Regions from separate parts of the Agrobacterium vacciniicorymbosi genome, predicted to be linked through region 3. Evidence: predicted binding sites of a transcription regulator. Region 3 holds the regulator's gene; each other region holds the start of a gene.

Region 1 (4,239 bases), on a different contig from region 3:
CGACCGCAACGTCACGGTTCGCAACCTGGCCAACCCCAATGCGGGTGCTGCCGATTTTACCCGCCCCGGCCATATCTTTCCGCTGGTATCGCGCGAAGGCGGCGTTCTCATGCGCTCCGGCCATACGGAGGCGGCAGTCGATCTGTGCAAACTCGCAGGCCTGCCGCTCATCGGCGTCATCAGCGAACTCGTCAATGATGACGGCACCGTCATGCGCGGCCCGCAGGTTTCCGCCTTTGCCGAGACCCACGGCATGAAGCAGGTGTCTGTCGCAGACCTTATCGCCTATCGCCAGCGCAAGGAAACGCTGGTCGAAAAAGAATCGGAATTCACCCTCGACACGCCTTTCGGCCCCGCCAAGGCCCAGACCTATTCCCTGCCCTGGGACCCGATGCAGCATATGGCTGTAATCTTCGGCGATATTCGCGATGGCGTTGACATTCCCGTGCGCCTGCACCCGGAAAATGTGGCTGACGACATCTTCGGCAAGAAACAGCCGGTGCAGCATTACATGGAAAAGATCGCAGCCGAAGGCCGTGGCGTCATCATCTATCTACGCGAAGGCTCGGTCGGTGTGGGACAAGTCGCCGGACGCCGCAAATCCCGCGATCCCGATGAAGCCCACGAACAGGCCCGAACCCGCGACGACGAATGGCTGGAAATCGGCCTTGGCGCGCAAATTCTGAAAGAGCTTGGCATAAGCTCCATCAAGCTGCTCACTTCCCGCGAGCGCCATTATGTCGGGCTAGAGGGTTTTGGCATCAAGATCAGCTCGACGGATATTGGGTGACGAATGCTTTCGTCATTCCTTTTTTCGAAGGTGAGAGCGGTCTGAGCTGACGCGCAGGAAATACATCTACCTCAGTCATCCCGCACTTGATGCGGGATTCAGCCGACGCGCGTCCGCGCGTCGAGAATAGCCTTTTCAGCCCAAAGACTTGGGCTGACTAGACCCCGCATCAAGTGCGGGGTGACGGAAGCGAAAACCTTTGCGGATAACCCGATCCACCGCCCTTTCACCCAAGCCACTCATCCAGATACCGCACACTCTCAACACCGGTAAACTTGGCGAGCCGGTTCAATTCCGCATCCAGCTTCGCCAACCGGCCAGACGACGGACGCACGCCCTTCTCGAGCCACAGGCGCTTTACATCCAGCGTTCCACCTTTGCGCTCCGCCTTCATGTCGATGCGACCGATCAGCCTGTCCCCTTCCAGAAGCGGGAAGACATAATAGCCGTATTGCCGCTTCGGCTCCGGCACGAAGACTTCGATGCGGTAATAGAAGCCGAACAGGCGTTCGGTGCGGGCGCGGTTGCGCAGCAGCGGATCGAAGGGGCTGAGCACGCGGATGCGGTTGGGTGGCTCCATCCCAGCTTCTGCTTCCCCTGTGAACCCTTCAAAGGCATAGGAGACGCGTTCCTTGGCGCCGTCGGAAGAGGCGAGTGAGACTTCGCAGAGTTCATCGCGGTGATCTGTCACCCACTGCTTGGCTTCCTGCGGCGTGACGATGTCGAAGAAGGCGGAGATTTCCCCTGATGTTGCAAAGCCAAGCCTCGTTAGCGCTTCACGGCAGGCCCAGTCTACGAAGTCGTCATGATGCACATCCAGATCGTGATGCTCGGAAGGGATCACCCGTTCCGCCAGATCATAGACTTTCTGGAAGTTGACGCGCCCTGCCACGGCCAGTTTGCCAGTGTGCCAGAGATATTCGAGTGCTGTTTTCGAGGGATGCCAGTTCCACCAACCGCCGGACTGGTGACCTTCCGCCTTCATATCGCGCGACATGGTCGGGCCATTTTCGGCAATACGGCGATAGGTTTCCTCGAAGGCGGAATCGAAACCTTCGCCGTGCCAGCTGCGCCAGCGCTCCTGAATGATCGGCTCGCGGCGGCGGAAGCGGTGTTTCCAATAGGGGTAGAAGGTCGCGGGCAAAATGGAGGCGTCATGCGTCCAGTGTTCGAACAGCGCCCGGTCCTTCTCCAGCAGTTCCGTCAGGTGCTGGCGCTTGTAGGTCTGGTTGCGGGAAAAGATGATCTGGTGATGCGCCCGCTCCACCGTGGCGATGCTGTCCACCTGCACGAAGCCGATGTCGGTGATCAGCTTCAACAGATCGGCCTTGCCCATGGCGCGGCTGGGCGATGCGGACAGCCCCTGTCGCGCCAGGAAAATACGTCGTGCTGCTTCGTTCGAAATCAGAATCGCCATGGCAAAAGCCTATGGTTGTGGGGTCGAAAAATCAATGTTCTTTTTTTGTTCCTTGTTTTGTTTGGTGTCTCCAGCGTTTATAGAAACTGCGACAGCATTTTGGGGACTGGCAGTTGGATATTCGTTTTCACGATGCGGGTGTGGCCTTTGAAGGCAGAGCGGCGGTCGAGCCCTTGACGCTTGCCCTCACCGAGCGGCGCATCGGCATCATCGGCCTCAACGGTTCCGGCAAGACGACATTTGCACGGATGATCAATGGTCTGACGAAACCGACGAGCGGTCATGTCAGCGTCAACGGGCTCGATACGGTCAAGGACGCGTCCGAGGTCTTGAAGGATGTCGGCTTCATCTTCCAGAACCCGCAAAACCAGATCATCCTGCCCATTATCAGAGACGACGTTGCCTTCGGCCTGAAAAACAATGGGCTGGACAAGGCTGCCATCGATGCGGCGGTGGATGCGACCTTGCAACGCTTCGATATCCAGCATCTGGCCAAGCGCCGCGCGCACGAGCTTTCCGGTGGCGAATTGCAGCTCTCAGCCTTGGCGGCGCTGACCATCACAAATCCAAAAATCCTCATCATGGACGAGCCGACCAACCAGCTCGACCTCAAGAACCGCGCCTTGGTGGAGCGGACCATGGCGGGGCTGGAGCAGGATTTGATCGTCATCACCCACGATCTGCCGCTGCTGGCATGCTTCGACCGCGTTCTTCTGTTCCACCAAAACAGGCTTCACGCCGACGCATCCCCTACCGACGCCATCCGGCTTTACCGCGAATTGGCACTGACATGAAAAGCCTCCATGTCGAAGGAGCAGGCTGGCTTTACAGCCTCTCGCCACGCATCAAGCTGGCAGGCCTTGCGCTGTTCAGCATCGCCCTCTTTCTCACGCGTGATCCCCTCCTCCTCCTCGCTGCCGTTATAATAGCGGGGCTGGTGCTGTGGCAGGCGCATCTGGGATTTCGCGAAACCGTGGCGCGGCTGCGACCGGTTCTGCTGACCATCGCCATTATCGCCGTTTTCAGCTTCCTGCTGATTTCCGCGTTGGATGCGATGGTGGCCCTCTTTCGGCTGACGGCGCTGACGCTTTTGGCGACCGCGATTACGGCCAGCGTCAGCATTTCTCAGTTCATGGATGAAATAGCCTTTGCACTGCGTCCGCTGGAAAGATTGGGACTTGCCAAAGCTGCCGATGTGGGTCTGGCGGTCGGGCTCGTCGTGCGTTTCGTACCTGAAGTCATCAACCGCTACGAGACGCTACGCGATGCTCACCGTGCGCGTGGAATGAAGGTGAGGCTGCATACGATCCTTGTTCCGCTCATCATTATGACGTTGAAGGATGCCGATGCGATTGCGGATGCCATTGACGCGCGCGGTTTCAGAGGCCAAACCTCGTCTCATGATATTTAGAGATGGGAGCCTCTTGAGAATGAAAACCCGTGACCTCGTTCTGATCTCGCTGTTTTCAGCCATCATCATCGCGCTTGGCCTGTTGCCGCCGCTTCCGCTTGGCTTCATTCCTGTGCCTATTACCGCGCAGTCGCTGGGCGTCATGCTGGCTGGTGTGGTACTGGGGGCGAAGCGCGGCACGCTGGCCGTTCTGCTCACCATTCTCATCGCCGCCATCGGCCTGCCGGTTCTGTCGGGTGGTCGCGGTGGGCTTTCGATCTTCTACACGCCGACAACCGGCTTTCTGATCGGCTGGATTGCCGCAGTCTTCACCACCGGTTATCTGTCCGAGCGTCTGGTCAACCGGGATCAGTCTGCACTCGTGCAGGGTGTTAACTTCTTTCTCGCGAGCGTCGCCGGTGGGGTGGTCGTGCTGTATGCGTTCGGCATCACCTATCTTGGTTTTGCAGCCGGCATCGGTTTTCAGAAGGCCTTCGTCGGCTCCATGGCCTTCATTCCTGGCGATGTTCTCAAGGCCGTTCTCGCAGCTCTCGCTGGCCGCGCCGTGATGGCTGGGTATCCGCTGTTGCCGCAACGCGCATAAGTCTTCGAATTGCCCACGTTCAGGAGTCACCGCCATGG
Region 2 (4,239 bases), on a different contig from region 3:
AGGTTGGCGAGGAAATCGGTGCGCAGCTGCAAAGCAAGTTTGCCCTGCGCAATCTTCCGTCCGCTTCCGTCGAGGTCTCGCAGTTCCGTCCCGTGTTCCTCACGGGCGATGTTCAGCAGCCTGGCGAATATCCCTACGCACCCAATCTCACCGTCCTGAAGGCCGTCAGCCTGTCCGGCGGTCTGCGCCGGTCGGATGCCGGTCAGCGTTTTGCCCGTGATTTCATCAATGCCCGCGGCGATGCCGCCGTCTATGATGACCAGCGTGGTCGCCTTCTGGCGAGACAGGCGCGGCTTCAGGCCGAAGTCCGGGGCGACAAGGAAATTACCAAGACGCCTGCGCTTGAAAAGATCATCAATATCGATGCGCTTCTGGAAAGCGAGAATGCTCTCATGAAGTCGCGTAGCGAACGCTATACGCTTCAGTTGAAGGCGCTGACCGATCTGCGGCAGCTTCTGGAAACGGAAGTCGAATCCCTGCAGAAGAAGTCGGAAACGCAGAACCGTCAGCTTCAGCTGGCAAATGAAGACCGCGAGAAGGTCAACCGTCTGAACGAGCAGGGGCTTGCCCTTGCCCAACGACGGATTTCCGCCGAGGAGCGTGCCGCCGAGGTGGAGTCCACGCTTCTCGATATCGATACGTCTTCGCTGCGCGCCAAGCAGGATATCAACAAGGCCATGCAGGACGAGATCAATCTGCGCAATGATTGGGTCGCGCAGCGCTCCAAGGAATTGCAGGATACGGAAGCCGAATTGCAAAAGCTGAACCTGCAATTGGGAACCAGCCGTGAGCTGATTTCCGAGGCGCTTGCGCAATCGGCAGAAGCAATCCGCTTCGATCCATCGGGCAAGTCGGCAACCATCACCTACATCATCGTGCGTGAGGAAGAGGGCAAGTCCAAGGAAATCAAGGCCGATGAAACGACGTCCATCCAGCCCGGCGACGTGATAAAGGTGTCATCAGAAATTCTGATGCAGTGAGGTCGAGATGCGGATTGCCAAATCGGCACTGATCGATCCGGATAGAAACGGCCTCTACGGAACGGCGGCGGTGGCGCTGTCGTTCTTCGTGTTCGCCTATTCATCCAAGTTCGGGCAGGTCTCTATCCTCGCCTATTACGCCGTGTGGTTTCCGCTGGTGCTGGTGGATTACCGGCGCGTGCTGGGCAATTACTTCAAATATCTCTGGATTTTCGCCTTCGGAATTCTCGCCATCCTGTCCAGCTTCTGGTCGGATGCCATGTCTGTGACCATGCGTTCGTCCATTCAATATATGACGCATATCATCTGCGCGCTGATTGCCATGCGGGTGATTTCGATAAGGACACTGACGCGCGGCGCGCTGATCGGGACCATCGTCGTTCTCTTGTATTCGCTGCTGTTCGGCCTTTACCTGTTCGATGCGCTCGATGGCACGGTCAGCTTCGTCGGTGCATTCTCTTCCAAGAACCAGCTCGGGTTCTATGCGTCGCTGGGCGTCATCTTCGCCGCTTCCTCCGTGCTGGTGTTGCGACAGCGGGATATCCTGTGGCTCGGCATCGCCGGGGTCGCGGGTCTGCTGTCCGCCTATTGCCTGCTGGCATCACAATCGGCCACGTCGGTCATCACCACGGCTGCCGTGGTGGCCATGATCATCGGCTTCCTGCCCATGAACATGCTGTCTCCCGGCAATCGCAAGATGATCTTTCTGGCGCTTGTCGGTGCTGGCGGCCTCATAGCCGTGGCATCTCTGCAATTCGGGCTGCTCGATGCCATCCTCGGCATTTTCGGCAAAGATACGACCCTGACCGGGCGCACATATCTCTGGCAGCAGGGCATTGAGGCGGCCAAGGCCTCTCCCATTTTGGGTGTCGGCTATCAGGGCTTTTGGGTTATGGGCTTCTTTGATGCGGAACGCCTATGGGCCGATTTCTTCATCACCACACGCAGCGGCTTTCACTTCCACAATACCTATATCGAAACCGTCGTTGAAAATGGTTTCGTGGGAATGTTCCTGCTGGCAATCGTGCTGTATGGCACCTTGATCGGGCATCTGCGCTCAATTCTGGTGAAGAAAGACGATCCGCAAGGGCTGATCCTGTGCGCGCTATGTGCTCTCTTCGTGGTGCGTTCCTTCGTGGAAATCGACATTATCTTTGCCTATCAGATCGGCTCCTTCCTTCTCTATTACGCAGCGGGAAAGCTGACCCTACCACAGCGGGCACCCGCGAGTGCCGGGCCTTTTTCACGCATTGCCATGCGTCCCGTCGCCGGGCAGTGAGCATTTATAAAAGCCGGTTTTCCGGCTTTTTCTTTTCTCCACAAGACTCCTATGCCAGCGTTATTGACTCTTTGCTGAAATTGGAACAAAAAGTGAACAGTTGGTATTTTAGCGTGAAATGCTCCTGAAAAGTCTTGTGTCATGCATAAACGCGCAGAACAGCTTGTTGTGGAAGAATTGCGGGAAAGGCTGGAGCGGATCACGCAAGGCCCGGCCCGCCATCAGGAGATTCTGCCCTTCGGTGTTCCCGTACTCGATGACCATCTGCCCGGCGGTGGGTTGAAGCTTGGCAGCCTGCATGAGGTCAGCGGTGGCGGCAATGGCGCGGTGGATGGTGCCGCATCGGCCCTGTTTTCGGCAGGCATCGCGGCGCGTGTGAAAGGCAAAATCCTGTGGTGCGTGACGCGGCCTGATCTGTTCATGCCCGCCTTGACGCAGGCAGGCCTGTCGCAAAACCGGCTGATCATCGTGGAGTGTCGCGATGAGAAGGGCGTCTTGGATTGTTTCGAGGAAGGCCTGCGCTGCAACGGCTTCGGGGCTGTGGTGGGGGAGGTGTCGAAACTGCCGATGAACACGTCCCGGCGTCTGCAACTGGCAGCGGAAGCCTCCGGTGTCGTCGGTCTTGCCATTCGCCGCTGGCGTCATCCATCCGGTGCCGTGGAGTTTGGACAGCCAACCGCTGCCGTGACCCGCTGGCGTATTTCCGTGCGGCCCTCCACGCCACTGCCCGTGCAGGGGGTAGGGAGGGCGCGTTGGTTTCTGGAGCTTTTGCGCTGTCGTGGCGGCGAATGTGCCGATTTTGAAGTGGAAGCCTGTGATGCAAAGGGTCGTCTCGCTCTACCTGCCGACATGGTCGACGGATCGATATCGCAGGGCGCTTGGCAAACAAGCGCCAGCGCTTGATCGTCCGGTTGTCATGATCGCCAGACAGGGAAGCCGCCGCGTTATCGCGGCGCAGGATGTGGCCGCGACCGCTGCCGGTTTGCGGCTCGGCATGCCCGTCAGCAAGGCGCAGGCCATCATTCCAGGACTCATCGTTGAAGAGTTGCAGGCAGCCGACGACGCCAAAGCACTGCGCGATCTCGCCTTCTGGTTCCTGCGCATCTATGCGCCCATCGTCGCGCCAGACCCACCCGACGGTCTGGTGCTGGATACGACAGGCGCAGACCATTTGCATGGCAACGAGCAGCTGATGCTGACCGGCATGGTCAATCGCTTGCACGGGCTTGGCTTTACCGCACGCGCTGCGATTGCCGATAGCTGGGGCGCGGCGCATGCGCTTGCCCGTTTCGGGAAAGAGCCTGTGACCATCGTGCCGCAACATGGGGCCACAGCCGCCCTCGCAGCATTGCCCTTGGCAGCACTGCGCCTTGAACCAAGGGTCGTAGCCGACCTGAAAGTGCTGGGTTTTCGCACCATTACAGAGCTGATGGCGACGGCGCGCGCGCCGCTCACCTTGCGGTTCGGCCCGGAAATCGGCCGCAGGCTGGATCAGGCCCATTGTCTGCTGTCAGAACCCATCGAACCGATCCGCATCCCGGAACTGGTCGAGGCCTTCCGCTTCTTTGCCGAACCCATTTCCGCTGTCGAGACCATCGCACGATACACCGAAAAGCTCGTTCGCCAGCTTTGCATCGGGCTTGAAAAACGCGGCCTTGGCGCCCGGCGTGTCGATCTGGTGCTGCACCGGGTCGATAGCGGCTTGCAGGCCATCCGTGCGGGAACGTCGAAGCCGGTTCGCGATGTCAAACAGCTCACCCGCCTTTTGTGCGACCGGATCGATACGATCAATCCCGGTTTCGGCATCGAGAAAATGACCCTGACGGCAACCCATGCGGAAGCGCTGGTGCTGGGTCAGGCCCGCTCTACCCTGCTGGACGATGTAAAAGCCGATATTGGTGAAACCGTCGATGTCATCATCAACCGCGGCCACAAGGTATATCGTTATACCGCTGTCGCCAGCGATGTGCCGGAACGTTC
Region 3 (4,239 bases):
AAAGCCGAATTGCTCCTTAAGTTCAGCAAAAACCTCCAGCGCCTTATCGATGCCAATGCCGCGCTGGCCCGACAGGGACGTGCGGTTGGCCTTATCGAAGGACGACTTGTAGACAAAACCGATACCCAGCTTGCCGCACAGCTCCGCCATGGTCTCGGCAATCATGAAGGCATGGTCGCGGCTCTCCATCTGGCACGGCCCGGCAATCAGCGAGAAACGTTCGGTATTGGAGAAAGTTACCTGCCCGGCACCTTCGCCGACGACCACGTTGAGATTATTCTGGACGCTCATCATTACTCCTCGAAGGCAAACCGGGCCTACGCCCAGCCGCCAAGCGGCTGCACGCAGACATATTCTACAATCCTGGTCACGCCATTATCAGGAAGCGTAATCTATGTCACGGCTGCCGTGCCGGTTGATCGGAACAGTTTCCGCTACAAAAAGCAGCACCCTGTTTACGTTATTTTTGTGCCAGCTTCACCACATCGGGATTTGCTTTCATGAAGCGGATGGTCGGTCCGGCCTCGTTGACAGCAGAGGAAAACTCACTCGTAGATTTCACGCGTTCGATCTCCTCGGGTTTGAAGTCTTGAGCCAAGAGAAACCGATAAACATACTCCGTGTTTTCGCCCACCGCCCAAGAAGGTAGCTTTGCCTCAAATGCCTTTTCTTGACGCTGCTTTCGCTCCATGGTCACCGCAAGCCTGACAAGACTTCCAAGTGGAATCGGTATGCCATTAATACCGATGTCCGGCACGAAACTAGCCGCGTGCAAACCACCGCCAAGTTTATTGTTACGCAAAATGGAAGCGCACTTATTGTCTCTCGACGGCTGCTTTTTGGCCGCGACGCGATCCGCATTTATAAGCATAATCAGTTTGCAGTTCGCGACAGTGGATGCCAGGAGCAATCTATCATACTCCGCTTTTTTAAGAGCTTCTGGCGAATTGGGTTGGGTGGTTTGGCACCCGGCAAGTGCAACAAGGCCCACAATCAGGCTGAGCGTTCTAAATTTCACTTGATGGACTTTCTAAAACGATATCCGTACCGCTTTCACTCGTAGGAGAATGACGGACAAAAACTGATGAAAATGCTTAAAAACAGGACCAAATACCTGCTCACCCCACAAGATGCCAAGATCACCGCGCGGGCCCCTTGAAAGCATGAGCGGAATTAGCAAAATCGGGCAGAAAAACAACCCGGAGGCGCAAATCGGCGTGATTCAACGTGAAGAAGTCGTAACCAGCCATGGCCATATGATTCTCTCAACGATCTGACGGATATTTATTTTGATCTGGCTTAAGTGATTTTTTACTGGGCTATTGCAGAACACATATGGAACAGATAGTGTTCGTTCTGTATTTGTTTCGCGAATCTTCGCCTCGAATTTCCAAGGGTGTTTCTTCATGCTCACGCGCAAACAGCAGGAATTGCTTCTGTTCATTCATGAAAGAATGAAAGAGTCTGGCGTGCCGCCATCCTTCGATGAAATGAAGGATGCACTCGATCTTGCCTCTAAATCGGGCATTCACCGGTTGATTACGGCGCTGGAAGAGCGCGGGTTTATTCGCCGGCTACCGAATAGGGCGCGCGCACTCGAAGTCATCAAGCTTCCCGAGTCCTATTCTCCAGCCAACAAGCCGCAACGCGGCTTTTCGCCCAGCGTCATCGAAGGCAGCCTTGGCAAGCCAAAGGCTGTGGAGCCATCGCCCGCACCTGCCCCGTTGAACAGTCGCGACGTCAACTCGGTCAGCGTTCCCGTCATGGGGCGAATCGCAGCAGGTGTCCCGATTTCGGCGATCCAGAACAACACCCATGATGTGGTCGTGCCGATGGATATGATCGGCTCTGGCGAACATTACGCGCTCGAGGTCAAAGGCGATTCGATGATCGAAGCCGGTATTTTCGATGGAGATACGGTCATTATTCGTGACGGAAGCACCGCAAATCCGGGCGATATCGTCGTTGCATTGGTGGATGACGAAGAAGCGACACTGAAGCGCTTCCGCCGCAAGGGTGCCTCCATTGCGCTCGAAGCCGCCAACCCCGCTTACGAGACCCGCATCTTCGGACCGGACCGGGTGAAAATCCAGGGTAAGCTTGTCGGCCTGATCCGCCGCTATCACTGACTACTGCTGCCTATAATTTAGCGGGCGGATTTTTAGGTCTGCCCGCGGGCAATATTTCTGGTTTTGATTCGCCTGTTGGCGAGGTACCAGAGCCAAAGTTGGACGTTGGTTCGATTAACAAACAAGTGCACTTACATGCATTTCAGAGGGAAATTTGCGCTCACGGTAAGTGCAGATATCCAAAAATAGTTAGTCGGCTCACTATCTTCGAATCACTCGCGTCGGTGAGCGTCTATGAATGATTTTAGCGTGACGTTTTGTGTGTAGCGCTGCCTAGTTTGAGTTGCGGAATGGGAGCTTCAGACCGAAATCTCTCTGTTCACAATGTCACCACCTGGGCACAAAAGATCAAATTATTTGAAGACCACCATCGCGCAAACCGTCTGTATCGGAGAAATTTCCCGCGCTAACACGGTGCTGCAACCGAGGGATATGAAATGTACGATCTTTATATAGCCAACAAGAACTATTCCTCCTGGTCCCTGCGGCCATGGGTGTTGATGCGGACACTCGATATTGCATTCAGCGAAAAGCTTACCCCATTCGGCAATTCCGCCGAGGATTTCGCGACATTTTCTCCCACCGCCAAGGTGCCCTGCCTTGTCGAGAGCGACCTGACCGTATGGGATTCGCTGTCGATCATCGAATATCTGGCGGAACGGCATAGTGGAGTTTGGGCTGGTGATACGAAGGCACGTGCATGGTCGCGTTCTGCCGCGGCGGAAATGCACTCAGGCTTCCAGACATTGCGCAACGAACATCCGATGAATGTCGGTCTTCGGATCCAGCCAACTGAAGTTGGCGAGGCGCTGAAGAAAGACATTTCCCGCATCGACGCACTTTGGCAGGAAGGTCTAGCCTCCTTTGGCGGTCCGTTCCTGGCGGGAGACGCATTTACAGCAGTAGACGCGTTTTTCTGCCCCGTCGCCTTCCGCTTCCAGACCTATGGAACGGCTATGTCGCCCGAGGCCGAGGCTTACAAGAACCGTCTCCTCACCCTCCCCGCAATGCAGGAATGGCAGGATGCGGCCTTGCTGGAACCGTGGCGCGATGCAGAACACGAGGCGGAAGCCAAAGCCATCGGAGAATGGCTGGCGGATTTGCGCTTGAAGTCGTGAGATATGGAACGGCGTCTGTTTCGAACGAAAATACCGACTTGGCTGTGTAAAACGGTCTGTGTGAAAACGAGTCAGAAGGTATCGCAAAGCGCGCAAGCGGCACCTTTGAATGAAGCATATCACGGGGCGTTCGATAGCATTCTTTCGATATGCTCCGGCACTGACGCGTCGAACTCTCCTTTGCGCCACTCATAGCTACGGTGCCTTGTCCAGAAGCGGTCCATATCCTGCATCGCCGCTTCGGCGCGCAGCACAGGCTTACCCTTTTCACCAAGCCATATTTCCATAGAGCCCGTGCGCCGCAAGGTTTCGCTGCTGATGAGGATTGCGCCGGATCGACACGTGGAAAAAAAAGGCACCTTGCGCGTCGTCACCACCACATCGGCGAGATCGCAACCCGCTCCCGTGAGCGCGGTATCCAGAATGACCGCGACCGCCACGCCGGACTTTGACGTCGCAACGCACCATTGGTCTTTGCGGCAGGTGAAGCGATCCGTGCCTGACAAGGCCTCTTTCATTTCTCTGGCGGCCCGCACCTTATCCTCGTCGCTCAAACGGGGCTTACGACCGGCAGCATCGCCAGCCTCTTGTGCGGCATCACCGGTGGGTGACTTCACCACATCCAGCATTCTCGGCCCAACATGTTGCTCTGGCAACGGCACCGCCCTCGCCCACTGATCATAGATGAAACCGGAGGCACGGGGCTTCGTCGTTGCAACTGCATCTGCCGACAGCAAAGCGACCAAAGAGCCATCTTCGTAAATCAGCAGATCTGGTTTGCTGCGCCATTGCTCCGTCACCAGCATAATGAAGCCAGCGGCAATCAGCGGCAGCCCGATCAGAGCAAGCCGCGTGCGCAGCAGCGCGATGATCAGAAATCCCGCCGTGGAGACACCCAGAAACCAGCCGTTCTGCCGCCCGATCGTCGCGTCTCCGCCCCAGCTCGAGACCGTCTTGGCGATCTCGATCACCGCCGCCATGCCGTAACCCAT

The links. Region 3 encodes LexA, which represses DNA repair genes until DNA is damaged. Its sites were predicted from a motif close to TGTTCNNNNTGTGTTCNG; they were not measured.
Region 1: the regulator LexA is predicted to act here: its motif matches at 2,243-2,260, upstream of ABUK73_RS03570 (energy-coupling factor ABC transporter ATP-binding protein).
Region 2: the regulator LexA is predicted to act here: its motif matches at 2,341-2,358, upstream of ABUK73_RS06020 (ImuA family protein).

What each region holds. Positions count from the first base shown of each region.
Region 1 covers NZ_JBETMF010000002.1:86,010-90,248, reverse strand. Annotated here, with positions in the region: gene ribB (3,4-dihydroxy-2-butanone-4-phosphate synthase) at 1-790, shown strand, start outside; gene ABUK73_RS03575 (winged helix-turn-helix domain-containing protein) at 1,017-2,207, opposite strand; gene ABUK73_RS03570 (energy-coupling factor ABC transporter ATP-binding protein) at 2,321-3,001, shown strand; gene ABUK73_RS03565 (energy-coupling factor transporter transmembrane protein EcfT) at 2,998-3,618, shown strand; gene ABUK73_RS03560 (biotin transporter BioY) at 3,638-4,201, shown strand; gene ABUK73_RS03555 (histone deacetylase family protein) at 4,236-4,239, shown strand, end outside.
Region 2 covers NZ_JBETMF010000003.1:11,505-15,743, reverse strand. Annotated here, with positions in the region: gene ABUK73_RS06030 (polysaccharide biosynthesis/export family protein) at 1-980, shown strand, start outside; gene ABUK73_RS06025 (O-antigen ligase family protein) at 988-2,259, shown strand; gene ABUK73_RS06020 (ImuA family protein) at 2,401-3,162, shown strand; gene ABUK73_RS06015 (Y-family DNA polymerase) at 3,077-4,239, shown strand, end outside.
Region 3 covers NZ_JBETMF010000001.1:178,124-182,362, reverse strand. Annotated here, with positions in the region: gene kdsA (3-deoxy-8-phosphooctulonate synthase) at 1-291, opposite strand, end outside; gene ABUK73_RS00995 (hypothetical protein) at 461-1,018, opposite strand; gene lexA (transcriptional repressor LexA) at 1,407-2,129, shown strand; gene ABUK73_RS00985 (glutathione S-transferase family protein) at 2,567-3,247, shown strand; gene ABUK73_RS00980 (ComEC/Rec2 family competence protein) at 3,367-4,239, opposite strand, start outside.